One region of the Pseudomonas sp. NPDC090752 genome, then DNA from elsewhere that is predicted to be linked to it. Evidence: predicted binding sites of a transcription regulator. Region 1 holds the regulator's gene; the other holds the start of a gene.
The links. The regulator sigma-54, encoded in region 1, starts transcription at its own class of promoters, with help from an activator protein. The targets are predictions, from matches to a motif close to ANTGGCATNNANNTTGCTNT.
Positions count from the first base shown of each region.

Region 2: the regulator sigma-54 is predicted to act here: its motif matches at 3,829-3,848, upstream of glnA (type I glutamate--ammonia ligase).

Region 1 is NZ_JBVJLI010000003.1:231,792-238,947, reverse strand. It holds gene ACZ6YA_RS06290 (KdsC family phosphatase) at 1-17, shown strand, start outside; gene lptC (LPS export ABC transporter periplasmic protein LptC) at 26-598, shown strand; gene lptA (lipopolysaccharide transport periplasmic protein LptA) at 585-1,109, shown strand; gene lptB (LPS export ABC transporter ATP-binding protein) at 1,110-1,835, shown strand; gene ACZ6YA_RS06270 (RNA polymerase factor sigma-54) at 2,010-3,503, shown strand; gene hpf (ribosome hibernation-promoting factor, HPF/YfiA family) at 3,583-3,891, shown strand; gene ptsN (PTS IIA-like nitrogen regulatory protein PtsN) at 3,904-4,368, shown strand; gene rapZ (RNase adapter RapZ) at 4,371-5,225, shown strand; gene ACZ6YA_RS06250 (HPr family phosphocarrier protein) at 5,246-5,518, shown strand; gene ACZ6YA_RS06245 (ZIP family metal transporter) at 5,627-6,520, opposite strand; gene ACZ6YA_RS06240 (superoxide dismutase) at 6,532-7,143, opposite strand; gene ACZ6YA_RS06235 (hypothetical protein) at 7,145-7,156, opposite strand, start outside.
Region 2 is NZ_JBVJLI010000032.1:21,039-28,194, reverse strand. It holds gene typA (translational GTPase TypA) at 73-1,896, opposite strand; gene thiI (tRNA uracil 4-sulfurtransferase ThiI) at 2,023-3,477, opposite strand; gene glnA (type I glutamate--ammonia ligase) at 3,946-5,352, shown strand; gene ACZ6YA_RS25590 (chorismate mutase) at 5,504-6,046, shown strand; gene glnL (nitrogen regulation protein NR(II)) at 6,311-7,156, shown strand, end outside.

The DNA of each region.
Region 1 (7,156 bases):
ACGCCAACTACCTGTAAGGCTACCCATGTTCAGCAAGAAAGCCCGCAATTTTGCGCTGCTCGCGGTGATCGCCGCCCTGCTGGTGGCCATCGGCTATTGGAATGTCAGCCCCGAGAGCTTCATGGACAAACCGGTGACGCAGGTTGACGAAAGCGCCATCGACTACTACGCGATCAACGCCCATAGCGTGCAGTTCTTGCCAGACGGCAAGCTGCAATACGAGATGACCGCCGCCAAGGTCGAACACCTCAAGGCCACCGAGGTCACACTGGTGACCACGCCCGACCTGCACATGTATCGGGGCACCGAATACCCTTGGCACGTGCAAAGCGTGCGCGCCGAGGTCAACCCCGATGGCACCGAAGTCGAATTGATCGACCAGGTCCGCGTTGCCCGTACCGACGAAAAGCAGCGCGAAACCATCATTACCAGCTCACGCATGACTGTGTTCCCGCAGAAGCAATATGCGCAGACCGAGCAAGCCGTTAGAATCGACGGCGCCGGTGGCACAACTACGGGCAAAGGAATGAAAGCGTATTTGAAAGAAGGCAGGATGGACCTGCTCTCTAACGTAAGAGGACAGTATGAGGCTCGTTAAAACCCTCCCCCTTTTGCTCAGCCTGAGCGCAGCACTGGGAAGCGCGAGCGCCTTCGCCCTGCCGACCGACCGTGACCAGCCGATCCGCATCCAGGCCGACAACGCGCACCTGGACGATAAGCAAGGCGTGGCCACCTATACCGGCGACGTCATCATCACCCAAGGCTCGATGATGATCAAAGGCAACACCGTGACCATGACCCGTGCCGCCAACGGCGACATCGACGTGGTCACCTCGGTGGGCAACCTGGCCTATTTCGAGCAACAGCAGAGCACTGCCAAGCCCGACAAGATGAAAGGCTGGGCCGTGACCATCCAGTACCAGGCGCAGAAAGACACGGTCATCCTCACCGATCGCGCCAAGGTCGAGAACGAAGGCAACACCACCGAAGGCGAGAAAATCGTCTACAACACCAAGTCCCAGGTGGCGACCGCCGGTCGTGGCGGCAACGTCACCGCCCCGCGTCAGCGCATCGACATGGTGATCCAGCCGAAGAAGAAGGCCGAGTAAATGGCAACCCTCAAAGCCCAGCACCTGGCCAAGAGCTACAAAGGGCGGCAGGTCGTGCGCGACGTCAGCCTGTCGATCGACAGCGGCCAGATCGTCGGCCTGCTCGGCCCCAACGGCGCCGGCAAGACCACCTGCTTCTACATGATCGTCGGCCTGGTCCAGGCCGATCAGGGCCGTGTGCGCATCGACAATCTCGATGTCAGCCACCAGCCCATGCACGGCCGCGCACGCGCTGGCATCGGCTACCTGCCGCAGGAAGCGTCGATCTTTCGCAAGCTGTCGGTGGCGGACAACATCATGGCCATCCTCGAGACCCGCAAGGAACTCGACCGCGAGGGCCGTCGCAAGGAGCTGGAAAGCCTGCTGCAGGAGTTCCACATCAGCCACATCCGTGACAACCTCGGCATGAGCCTGTCCGGTGGCGAACGCCGCCGTGTCGAGATCGCGCGCGCCCTGGCGACCGCACCGAAGTTCATCCTGCTGGACGAACCTTTTGCTGGTGTCGACCCGATTTCGGTTGGCGACATCAAGCAGATCATCCACCACCTCAAGGCGAAGGGCATCGGTGTCTTGATCACCGACCACAACGTCCGCGAAACACTGGATATCTGCGAAACCGCCTACATCGTCAACGACGGCCAGTTGATTGCCGAAGGCGATGCGCAGACTATCCTGGCCAATGAGCTGGTCAAGGAAGTCTACCTGGGCCACGAGTTCCGACTCTGATCCCAGGGTGTGCCTGGAGCGCGGGCTTGCCGCCTTGATGGGGCTTAAGTTGTTACAGCGCTCTAGGCAAACGCTACAATTTAAGGCATAAAACTTGCTTGAATTTGGCGCTCCGGCGCCCTCGTGTAGTGGATGGCGCATGCGCGCCGGCGAACAAGGTATTTAGCCCCAGCCATGAAACCATCGCTCGTCCTAAAAATGGGCCAGCAACTGACGATGACCCCGCAGTTGCAACAGGCCATCCGCCTACTTCAGCTCTCCACCCTGGACCTTCAGCAGGAAATCCAGGAGGCGCTGGAGTCCAATCCGATGCTCGAACGTCAGGAAGACGGCGACGACTTCGACAACAGCGACCCGATGGCGGACAACGCCGAGAACAAACCGGTCACCGAAGTCCAGGACAACAGTTTCCAGGAAAGCACCGCCAGTGCCGAGAACCTGGAAGACGGTGAGTGGAGCGAGCGAATCCCCAATGAGCTTCCGGTTGACACGGCCTGGGAAGACATCTACCAGACCAGCGCCAGCAGCCTGCCGAGCAACGATGACGACGAGTGGGACTTCACCACCCGCACCTCGGCCGGCGAGAGCCTGCAAAGCCACTTGCTGTGGCAGCTGAACCTGGCGCCAATGTCCGATACCGACCGCCTGATCGCCGTGACCTTGATCGACAGCATCAACGGCCAGGGCTACCTGGAGGACACCCTCGAAGAAATCTGCGCCGGCTTCGACCCGGAGCTGGACATCGAACTCGACGAGGTCGAAGCGGTGCTGCACCGCATTCAGCAGTTCGAACCTGCCGGTATTGCCTCGCGCAACCTGGGCGAATGCCTGCTGCTGCAACTGCGCCAACTGCCGACCAGCACGCCTTGGATGGCCGAGGCCAAGCGCCTGGTCAGCGATTTCATCGACCTGCTGGGTGGCCGCGACTACAGCCAGCTAATGCGCCGCATGAAGCTCAAGGAAGACGAGTTGCGCCAGGTCATCGAATTGGTGCAGAGCCTCAACCCGCGCCCCGGCTCGCAGATCGAGTCCAGCGAGCCGGAGTACGTGGTGCCTGACGTCATCGTACGCAAGGACAGCGAGCGCTGGTTGGTCGAGCTGAACCAGGAAGCGATCCCGCGCCTGCGCGTCAACCCGCAGTACGCGGGGTTCGTGCGCCGCGCCGATACCAGCGCCGACAACACGTTCATGCGCAACCAGTTGCAGGAGGCGCGCTGGTTCATCAAGAGCCTGCAGAGCCGCAACGAAACACTGATGAAGGTAGCCACACAGATCGTCGAGCACCAACGCGGCTTCCTCGACCACGGTGACGAGGCGATGAAGCCCCTGGTGCTGCACGACATTGCCGAGGCGGTGGGCATGCACGAGTCGACTATTTCGCGGGTGACCACGCAGAAATTCATGCATACGCCGCGCGGCATCTATGAGTTGAAATACTTTTTCTCAAGCCACGTCAGCACCTCCGAAGGCGGAGAATGCTCGTCCACGGCGATCCGCGCGATCATCAAAAAATTGGTTGCGGCGGAAAATCCGAAAAAGCCATTGAGTGACAGCAAGATCGCTGGTTTACTGGAAGCACAAGGCATCCAGGTAGCCCGTCGCACCGTCGCCAAGTACCGCGAGTCCCTCGGCATCGCACCGTCGAGTGAGCGCAAGCGACTGATGTAGCGCCTGAGATGTGCCACAGCGTTTGTGGGGCAGGTGCAAGACCTGCCTCTTTATGCACGGGCAACAAAGGAGAAGCTGTATGCAAGTCAATATCAGTGGACAGCATGTAGAAGTCACCCAGCCGCTGCGCGATTATGTGCTTGAAAAGCTCGCCCGCGTGGAGAGTCACTTCGACAAGATCACCAACGTGCAGGTCATCATGAAAGTCGAGAAGCTGCAGCAGAAGGTCGAAGCGACCTTGCAGATTCCTGGTGGAGAAGTGGTTGCCAACGCCGAACACGAAGACATGTATGCAGCGATCGATGCCCTGGCCGACAAGCTCGACCGTCAACTGAAAAAACACAAGGAAAAACAGCAAAGCCTGCTGCAAGGTGCAGCTGCCCGCTGATCCCCCTCATCCATGATCCGACTTGAAACCATCCTGACCCCCGGCCGTTCCTTGGTGAACGTGCCGGGTGGCAGTAAGAAGCGCGCCCTGGAAACGGTCGCCAACCTGATTGCCAAAGAAGTGCCTGAGCTGGAGATGCAAGACGTCTTCGAAAAGCTGGTTGCTCGCGAAAAGCTCGGCTCCACCGGCTTCGGCAATGGCATCGCCATCCCTCACTGCCGCATCAAAGATTGCACTGGCCCGGTTAGCGCCCTGCTGCACCTGGACGCTCCGATCGATTATGACGCCATTGATGGCGCACCGGTCGATCTGCTGTTCGTCCTGCTGGTGCCTGAAGCAGCCACTGATGCCCACCTCGAATTGCTGCGTCAAATCGCCAGCATGCTCGATCGCAAAGATGTGCGCGATCGCCTGCGTAGCGCTACCAGCAGCGAGGCCCTCTATCAGGTAGTCCTGGACGTACAGAGCGAGGCCTGAACATGCGCCTGATCATCGTCAGCGGCCGGTCCGGCTCCGGCAAAAGCACCGCCCTCGATGTATTGGAAGACAATGGCTATTACTGCATCGACAACCTGCCTGCCGGCCTGCTACCGCAGCTGGCGGAAAACGCGCTGATCAACACCGAGCTGCAGCAGCCAAAAGTAGCGGTGTCCATTGATGCTCGCAACTTGCCAAGCCACCTGTCGCGCTTCCCCGACCTGCTCGCGGAAGCGCGCGGTCGCCATATCCAGTGCGATGTGCTGTTTCTCGATGCCGACGAAGACACACTGCTCAAGCGATTCTCGGAAACACGTCGGCGCCATCCGCTGACCAACGCCGACCGCTCGCTGGCCGAAGCGATCCGCGTGGAAAGCGAGCTGCTCGGGCCGATCGCCGACCTTGCCGACCTCAAGATCGACACGACAAACCTCAACCTGTATCAACTGCGCGACTCGATCAAGCTGCGCCTGCTCAACCAGCCTGAACCCGGCACTGCATTCCTGGTCGAATCGTTCGGTTTCAAGCGCGGCATGCCTGTCGATGCAGACCTGGTATTCGACGTGCGCTGCTTGCCCAACCCTTACTGGAAGCCCGAATTGCGTGAGCATTCCGGCCTGGAGCAACCGGTCATCGATTACCTGGCCGCACAGCCGGACGTCGAAGAAATGTTTTCCGATATCTCCAGTTACCTGCTCAAATGGCTGCCACGCTTCGCCGCCAGCAACCGCGCCTATGTCACCATTGCCATTGGCTGCACCGGCGGCCACCACCGCTCGGTCTATATCACCGAACGTCTCGGCCAATTGCTGCAACAGTCACTGAAAAACGTCCAGGTCCGCCACCGCGACCTCTAGCCCACAGGATCCGCACCACGATGCCCGCCCGCGAAATCACCATCATCAACAAGCTGGGCCTGCATGCCCGGGCGGCCGCCAAGTTCGTCGGCGTGGCCGGGCGCTTTCCCTGCCAGGTGCGGGTGGGCCGCGCACCAGACAAGCTGGTGGATGGCAAGAGCATCATGGCGGTGATGATGCTGGCGGCGGGCAAAGGCACCCAAGTTCACCTGCACACCGAGGGTGAGCAGGACAGTGATGCCCTGGAGGCGTTGGTGGCGCTGATCAACAACTACTTCGATGAAGGCGAGTGACAACCCCTCCTGTGGGAGCGGCTTCAGCCGCGAACACCGGCGAAGCCGGTGCCATCCATCGCGTCGCCCGCTTCGCGGCTAAAGCCGCTCCCACAGGGCATGCGGCGCTCACGACATCGCCGTGTCCATCACCATCATCAAGCAGAAGCCAACACACAGCCCCAAGCTGGCCAAACGGTGATGCCCATTGCTACGCGATTCGGGAATGATTTCCTGGGTCACCACCAGCAACATCGCCCCTGCCGCGCAGGCCAGGCCCAGTGGTAGCAACAACTCGGCAACATTTACCAGCCAGGCACAGATCACCGCTGCCAGTGGCTCGACCAACCCCGATGCCGCACCGATCAGGAATGCCTTGAAGCGAGGCATCCCGGCCCCCGCCAGCACCAGCGCAATGACCAGACCTTCAGGTACGTCCTGCAGTGCGATGCCCATGGCCAGGCTGTCGGCATCGGCCATGCCACCACCGGCCGACACCCCTATGGCCATGCCCTCGGGTATGTTGTGGGCGATGATGGCGATCACGAACAGCCAGATCCGCGCCGCGATCACGGGCTGGTTGCCATTGCCGACCAAGGCTTCGGGCGAGGCGCCAGATACCTTCAGATCGACGACGAACAGACACAGCGCACCGAACAACAGGCCGAAACTGATCAGCCCTCCCGCCCCCCATGGGCTGAAGCCAATGGATTGTGCCGCATCAAGCCCCGGTATGATCAACGAGAAGGCGGTGGCTGCCAGCATCACCCCTGCGCCGAAGCCCAACAGGGTATCGGCCAGGGCCACCGGCATATTGCGAATCACCAGCACCGGTACTGCACCCAGCGCCGTACCCAGTGCACACAAGGCACCGCCCTCGAGGGCGCGCAACATGCGGGGTTCCAGGTCCAGCCAGGCAATACCCTTCGCCACCAGCAGGGCCGTGCCGACCAAAAGCAGCAAAGTGCCTACCGCCAGTCGGAACAGGCGAACACTGCTGACAGACATCACCTCAGAGCGCATACCGGTTCGACTCACTGACAGGTTTCGAGATAACGACGTTCCACTTCCGCCCAGTCGATGACGTTGTAGAAGGCACCGATGTATTCCGGACGGCGGTTCTGATACTTCAGGTAGTAGGCGTGCTCCCAAACGTCGAGACCGAGGATCGGGGTGTTGCCGTGCATCAATGGGCTGTCCTGGTTACCGCTGCTCTCAACGACCAATTTTTTCTCCGGTGTGACGCTAAGCCAGGCCCAGCCGCTGCCGAAGCGGGTCAACGCAGCTTTGGTGAAGGCGTCCTTGAAAGCCTCGAAACCGCCCAGCTCAACCTCGATCGCCTTGGCCACCTGGCCCTGTGGCTGACCGCCCCCCTTCGGCGACATGACTCTCCAGAACAGCGAGTGGTTGGCATGCCCACCACCATGATTGGTGACCGCCCCGCGCAGGTTCTCAGGCAGCTGCTTGACCGCGCCGACGAGCTTTTCAACCGGCCATTCGGCCCATTCGCTGCCCTCGACAGCTGCATTGAGACCGTTGACGTAAGTCTGATGGTGCTTGGTGTGGTGGATCTCCATGGTCTGGGTATCGATGTGCGGTTCCAGTGCATCGTAGGCATAAGGCAGTGCAGGCAAGGTATGAGGCATGTCAGTGGATTCC
Region 2 (7,156 bases), on a different contig from region 1:
ACCGAATCGCCAGACAAACAAAAACGCCCCCGGCCTTTCGACCGGGGGCGTTTTCATTCAGCCTGAACTAACTTAGCTGTTCTTGGCTTTCTTCGCAGCGCGGGTACGCTCGCTTTCGTCCAGGATCTTCTTGCGAAGACGGATGGACTTCGGCGTTACTTCGCACAGCTCGTCTTCCTGGATGTATTCCAGAGCCTGTTCCAGGGTGAAGCGAACTGGCGGAACCAGGGCGATGACTTCGTCTTTACCCGAAGCACGCATGTTGTCGAGCTTCTTGCCCTTGGTAGGGTTGACGCCCAGGTCGTTGTCGCGGCTGTTCTGGCCGATGATCTGACCGTTGTAGATCTCTTGACCGTGCTCGACGAACAGCTTGCCACGCGCCTGCAGGGTTTCCAGCGAGTAAGTCAGCGCCTTGCCGGTTTCGACCGAAACCAGTACGCCGTTCTGACGGCCGGACATGTGGCCGGACTTCACCGCGTCGTAGCGATCGAAGATCGAGGTCAGGATGCCTGCACCGTTGGTCAGGGTCAGGAACTGGTTACGGAAACCGATCAGACCACGCGCTGGGATGTTGTATTCCAGGCGTACACGGCCCTTGCCATCCGGAACCATGTTGGTCAGGTCGCCTTTACGCAGACCCATCTCTTCCATGACCTTGCCCTGGGATTCTTCAGGGATGTCGATGGTGACGTTTTCGAACGGTTCCTGCTTCACGCCGTCGACTTCACGGATGATCACTTCCGGACGGCCCAGGGCCAGCTCGAAGCCTTCGCGACGCATGGTTTCGATCAGTACCGACAGGTGCAGCTCACCACGGCCCGAGACCTTGAACTTGTCTGGGGAGTCGGTTTCTTCAACGCGCAGGGCAACGTTGTACAGCAGCTCTTTGTCCAGACGGTCCTTGATGTTACGGCTGGTGACGAACTTGCCTTCCTTGCCGCAGAACGGCGAGTCGTTGACCTGGAAGGTCATCGAAACGGTAGGCTCGTCAACGGTCAGCGGCTTCATCGCCTCGACGGCAGTCGGGTCGCACAGGGTGTCGGAGATGAACAGCTCGTCGAAACCGCTGATGCAGACGATGTCGCCAGCCTGGGCTTCTTCGACGTCGACGCGGTGCAGGCCGTGGTGGCCCATCAGTTTCAGGATTCGGCCGTTACGCTTCTTGCCGTCGGCGTCGATGGCGACAACCGGGGTGTTCGGCTTGATGCGACCACGGGCGATACGGCCAACACCGATCACACCCAGGAAGCTGTTGTAGTCCAGTGCGGAGATCTGCATCTGGAACGGGCCGTCACGGTCTACAGCTGGCGCTGGAACGTGATCGATGACTGCCTGGTACAGGGCAGTCATGTCTTCGCCCATTTCGGTGTGGTCCAGACCGGCGATGCCGTTCAGGGCCGAGGCGTAGACGACTTTGAAGTCCAGCTGTTCGTCGGTGGCACCGAGGTTGTCGAACAGGTCGAAGATCTGGTCCAGAACCCAGTCAGGACGCGCGCCCGGACGGTCGACCTTGTTGATCACGACGATTGGCTTGAGGCCAGCTTCGAAAGCCTTCTTGGTCACGAAGCGGGTTTGCGGCATCGGGCCGTCTTGAGCGTCGACCAGCAGCAGCACGGAGTCGACCATCGACATTACACGCTCAACCTCGCCACCGAAGTCGGCGTGGCCGGGGGTGTCGACGATGTTGATGTGGTAGCCATTCCAGTTGATGGCGGTGTTTTTCGCCAGGATGGTAATACCGCGCTCTTTTTCCTGGTCGTTGGAGTCCATGACGCGCTCGTCGTTGAGCTCGTTACGTTCCAGAGTGCCGGACTGACGCAGTAGTTTGTCGACCAGAGTGGTTTTACCATGGTCAACGTGGGCGATGATGGCGATGTTACGCAGATTTTCGATCACAACTGTATCTCGATCAGAGGATTCGGTTGCCGCCAGTCTAGGCGGCCAATATGAAGGTAAAAGGCTCAGCAGGCCCGGCGGTCGGGAGGGCGATGGCGGATGCTGCCGCCATACAGCCCTGGCGTCTTATGTCGGACGATAAACACGCACATTGGCATGTCCCTCACTGAGCAGATGGTGTGCGTGCAAACGGCTCATCACACCCTTGTCGCAATACAGCAAGTACTGGCGGGTTTCATCCAGCTGCTTGAACTTGCTGTTGATCGCGTAGAACGGCATCACCTGGACTTCAACGCCCTCGAGCACCAGCGGCGCGTCTTCCTGGGCATCGGGGTGACGAATGTCGATGACGATCTGGCCGGGCAGCGCCTCGCTGACTTCCTCGATTTCGATGTCCTTGCCCAGCTCATCGATCACATGGTCGATGGAGATGAATTTGGCACGTTCGAGGGCGCGCTCCAGCACGGCCATGTCGAATTGCTTCTCTTCATGCTCCATGCGGTGGCGCTTGGCGTGGGTGGTCGGGTTTACCGAGATCACCCCACAGTACTCAGGCATGTGCTTGGCGAAGTCGGCGGTGCCGATTTCGGTGGCCTGGTCAATGATGTCCTGCTTGTGGCTGGCCAGCAATGGGCGCAGCACCAGCTTGTCGGTGGCCGAGTCGATGATCGACAGGTTCGGCAGTGTCTGGCTCGATACCTGGGAGATCGCTTCGCCGGTCACCAGCGCTTCGATTTGCAGACGATCGGCCATGTGCGCGGCGCCGCGCAGCATCATGCGCTTGAGGGTCACGCCCATGTAGCTGTTGTCGACCTTGTTGAGAATCTCGCCGACCACCTCTTCGAACGGCACGCTGATGAACAGCACGCGCTGGCTGCTGCCGTATTTCTTCCACAGGTAGTGGGCGACTTCCATCACCCCCAGTTCGTGGGCACGGCCGCCGAGGTTGAAGAAGCAGAAGTGGGTCATCAGGCCGCGGCGCATCATCTGGTAGGCCGCCACGGTGGAGTCGAAGCCACCGGACATCAGCACCAGGGTCTGCTCAAGGGCGCCCAGCGGATAGCCGCCGATACCGTTGTGCTGGTTGTGGATCACGTACAGGCGCTGGTTGCGGATTTCGATGCGTACCAGCACTTCGGGGTTTTTCAGTTCGATGCCGGCGGCGCCACACTGCTGGCGCAGCTGGCTGCCAACGTAACGGTCGACGTCCATCGAGGTGAAGTCATGGTGGCCACCGCGCTTGCAGCGTACGGCGAAGTGCTTGCCGGCCAGCAGGTGACCGAAATGCTGCTTGCACTTGGCGACGATGTCGTCGAAATCACCCAACGGGTATTCCTCGACCTGCAGGAAGTGGGTGATCCCCGGGGTGCAGGTGAGGCGCTCGATCATCTCGCGCTGGACCTTCTCGTCCTCGACGCGGGTGACCACTTCGAGATTGTCCCAGACACCATCGACCGCGAGCTCAGGATCGAGGTCCTTGAGCACGTTGCGGATGTTCTTGCCGAGCTGGCGGATGAAGCGCTTGCGCACCGGCCGGCTCTTGATGGTGATCTCTGGGAAGACTTTGACGATAAGTTTCATTGGTTTAACAGCGCGCGCAGGGCCTGCCGAAAATGAGGGGCGCGAATTATAGCGGAAATTGCTCAGGATTTGACCAACTTTTGGTCAGAAGCTTTGAGATAGATGCTGGAGGGGGATTGTGAGCGCCTGCGCCGGCCTCTCGCGGATGAATCCGCTCCTACGCGTGCGCGATGCCCGTAAGAGCGGATTCATCCGCGATGAGGCCCTCAAAAACAGCACAACACCAAAGCATTGCACCAACTTGGTGCCTTGCCAGGTTTTTCTGCCTCCTAATGGTGCAATTTCCAGCCGCCATTGCGGGTCACAAGCCCGCAAACGCCCCCTTTTATCCCGCCCTCGCCATTTTCGGGCACTGGCATGCAATTTGCTCCCTTGTGAGGCAGGTAAGCTTGGCCGACTATCCGCGCCCAGCATCACCCTTTTTCCAGGGCAGCGGCCCACCGCGCTCTAGACCATCCGGAGGACAACATGTCGAAGTCGGTTCAACTCATCAAAGATCATGACGTCAAGTGGATTGATCTGCGTTTCACGGACACCAAGGGCGTTCAGCATCACGTGACCATGCCAGCGCGTGATGGCCTGGACGAAGACTTCTTCGAAGTCGGCAAGATGTTCGACGGCTCCTCCATCGCAGGCTGGAAAGGCATCGAAGCCTCCGACATGATCCTGATGCCGGTCGACGACACTGCTGTGCTGGACCCGTTCACCGAAGAGCCAACCCTGATCATCACCTGCGACATCGTCGACCCGTCGAGCATGCAGGGCTACGATCGCGACCCACGTGCGATCGCCAAGCGTGCCGAAGAGTATCTGAAAGGCACCGGCATCGGTGACACCGTATTCGCAGGCCCAGAGCCTGAGTTCTTCATCTTCGACGAAGTGAAGTTCCAGTCGGACATCTCCGGCTCGATGTTCAAGATCTTCTCCGAGCAAGGCTCGTGGATGACTGGCGCTGACGTGGAAGGCGGCAACAAAGGCCACCGTCCAGGCGTCAAAGGCGGCTATTTCCCGGTTCCACCGTTTGACCACGACCACGAAATCCGTACTGCCATGTGCAACGCACTGGAAGAAATGGGCCAGGTCGTTGAAGTTCACCACCACGAAGTGGCGACTGCCGGCCAGAACGAGATCGGCGTCAAGTTCAACACCCTGGTGAAGAAAGCTGACGAAGTACAGGCCCTGAAGTACGTCGTGCACAACGTTGCCGACGCCTACGGCCGTACCGCCACCTTCATGCCGAAGCCACTGTACGGCGACAACGGCTCGGGCATGCACGTGCACATGTCGATCTGGAAAGACGGCAAGAACACCTTCGCGGGCGAAGGCTATGCCGGTCTGTCCGACACCGCACTGTACTTCATCGGCGGTATCATCAAGCACGGCAAGGCCCTGAACGGCTTCACCAACCCATCGACCAACTCCTACAAGCGTCTGGTCCCAGGTTTCGAAGCCCCGGTCATGCTGGCTTACTCGGCGCGCAACCGTTCCGCCTCGATCCGTATTCCTTACGTCGGCAGCCCCAAAGCCCGCCGTATCGAAGCACGCTTCCCGGACCCATCGGCCAACCCGTACCTGGCCTTCGCGGCCCTGCTGATGGCTGGCCTGGACGGCATCCAGAACAAGATCCACCCAGGCGATGCGGCCGACAAGAACCTGTACGACCTGCCACCGGAAGAAGCCAAGGACATCCCACAAGTCTGCGGCAGCCTGAAGGAAGCCCTGGAAGAGCTGGACAAAGGCCGTGCGTTCCTGACCAAGGGCGGCGTGTTCTCCGACGACTTCATCGATGCCTTCATCGCGCTGAAGAGCGAAGAAGAGATCAAGGTCCGCACCTTCGTGCACCCGCTGGAATATGAGCTGTACTACAGCTGCTGATCTGATCGGCGCCTGGCGTCGATGAGTTCACCGAAAACGGCCTTCTTCTGAAGGCCGTTTTTATTTTTCCATTTGTGAGAATCGGAAGCGTCCTACCTGCAGAAATTGTCTGCCCGTTCACAATCGGGTCTCCACGCACAAGGAGATCAAGATGCGCCTCACCCCGATTACTCTCATCCTTGCACTCGGCCTGCTCGGCTGCCAGACACACACATCCTCGGAATCCGAATTTACGCCCTTGCTGACCGGCATCGAACAACGGCTCAACTTGGCGAGCTCGGTCGCGGTACACAAGTGGGATCAGCACCTGCCGGTAGAATCTACCGCGCGAGAAGGTCAGGTGCTGGCACAAGCACGCCAACTGGCCTCCAACTACAACGTCAGCCCAGAACGCGCCGCCGCGTTCTTCAGCGACCAGATCGAAGCCAACAAGATTGTTCAGTACACCCTGCTCGACCGCTGGACGAGGCTCGGGTATCGGCCCCCCGCTACTCGGCTCGATCTCGCGAAAGACCTTCGGCCGCATCTGGACAAACTTCAGATAACACTACTGAACGAGCTGAGCCGCTTCGACCAGCAGCAGCCGAAAGACTGCCAGCGAAAACTCTCACACGCACTGGCACAGCGTACCAACGACTGGTTGCGCCACCAGGCACTGCTGCGCGCCACCCTGCAGCTGTGCGCCAAACGCTGAGCGTGAGAATGCTCTATATTGGTGCATGACCCTCCTCAGCATCCGACCCGGCAGCCCAAAACAGTTCACGTGAACCGGTACACCAGAAGAACCTGAGCCGAATATGCGCAATTACAGGTCTTTCTCAAGGAATTCCGCTTCTTTTCGGAGCCTTGGTTTGTTTCTTGCATTTTCAGCACAGAGACTGGCATCAGCGGACCCGCCGCGTGCCCGGCCATGGCCGGGCCATGCCTGACAAGCGCCAAAAGAGGTCAACGACGCCTTATGACCATCAGCGATGCACAGCACCGTCTGCTTCTGGACAACCTGACCACGGCCACGCTCCTGCTCAACGCCGAGCTGCGTCTTGAGTACATGAACCCGGCCGCAGAAATGCTCCTTGCCGTGAGCGGGCAACGCAGCCATGGGCAGTTCATCAGCGAACTGTTCACCGAGTCGACCGAGGCGCTCAATTCCTTGCGCCAGGCCGTGGAACAGGCTCATCCGTTCACCAAGCGCGAAGCGCAACTGACCTCGCTGACCGGGCAGGCCATTACGGTCGACTACGCCGTGACGCCGATTCTGCACCAGGGCAATACCTTGCTGCTGCTGGAGGTGCACCCACGCGACCGCCTGCTGCGCATCACCAAGGAAGAAGCCCAGCTGAGCAAGCAGGAAACCACCAAGATGCTGGTGCGCGGCCTCGCCCACGAAATCAAGAACCCGCTCGGTGGCATCCGTGGCGCCGCACAATTGCTGGCCCGCGAGCTGCCGGAAGACGGCCTGCGCGACTACACCAACGTGATCATCGAAGAGGCCGACCGCCTGCGTAATCTGGTGGATCGCATGCTCGGCTCGAACAAGCTGCCGTCCCTGGCCATGACCAATATCCATGAGGTGCTGGAACGGGTCTGCAGCCTGGTCGAAGCGGAAAGCCAAGGCTGCATCACGTTGGTGCGCGATTACGACCCGAGCTTGCCGGACGTACTGATCGACCGTGAGCAGATGATCCAGGCCGTGCTGAACATCGTGCGCAACGCCATGCAGGCGATCAGCTCGCAGAACGAACTGCGCCTGGGCCGCATTACCCTGCGCAGCCGCGCGATGCGCCAGTTCACCATCGGCCATGTG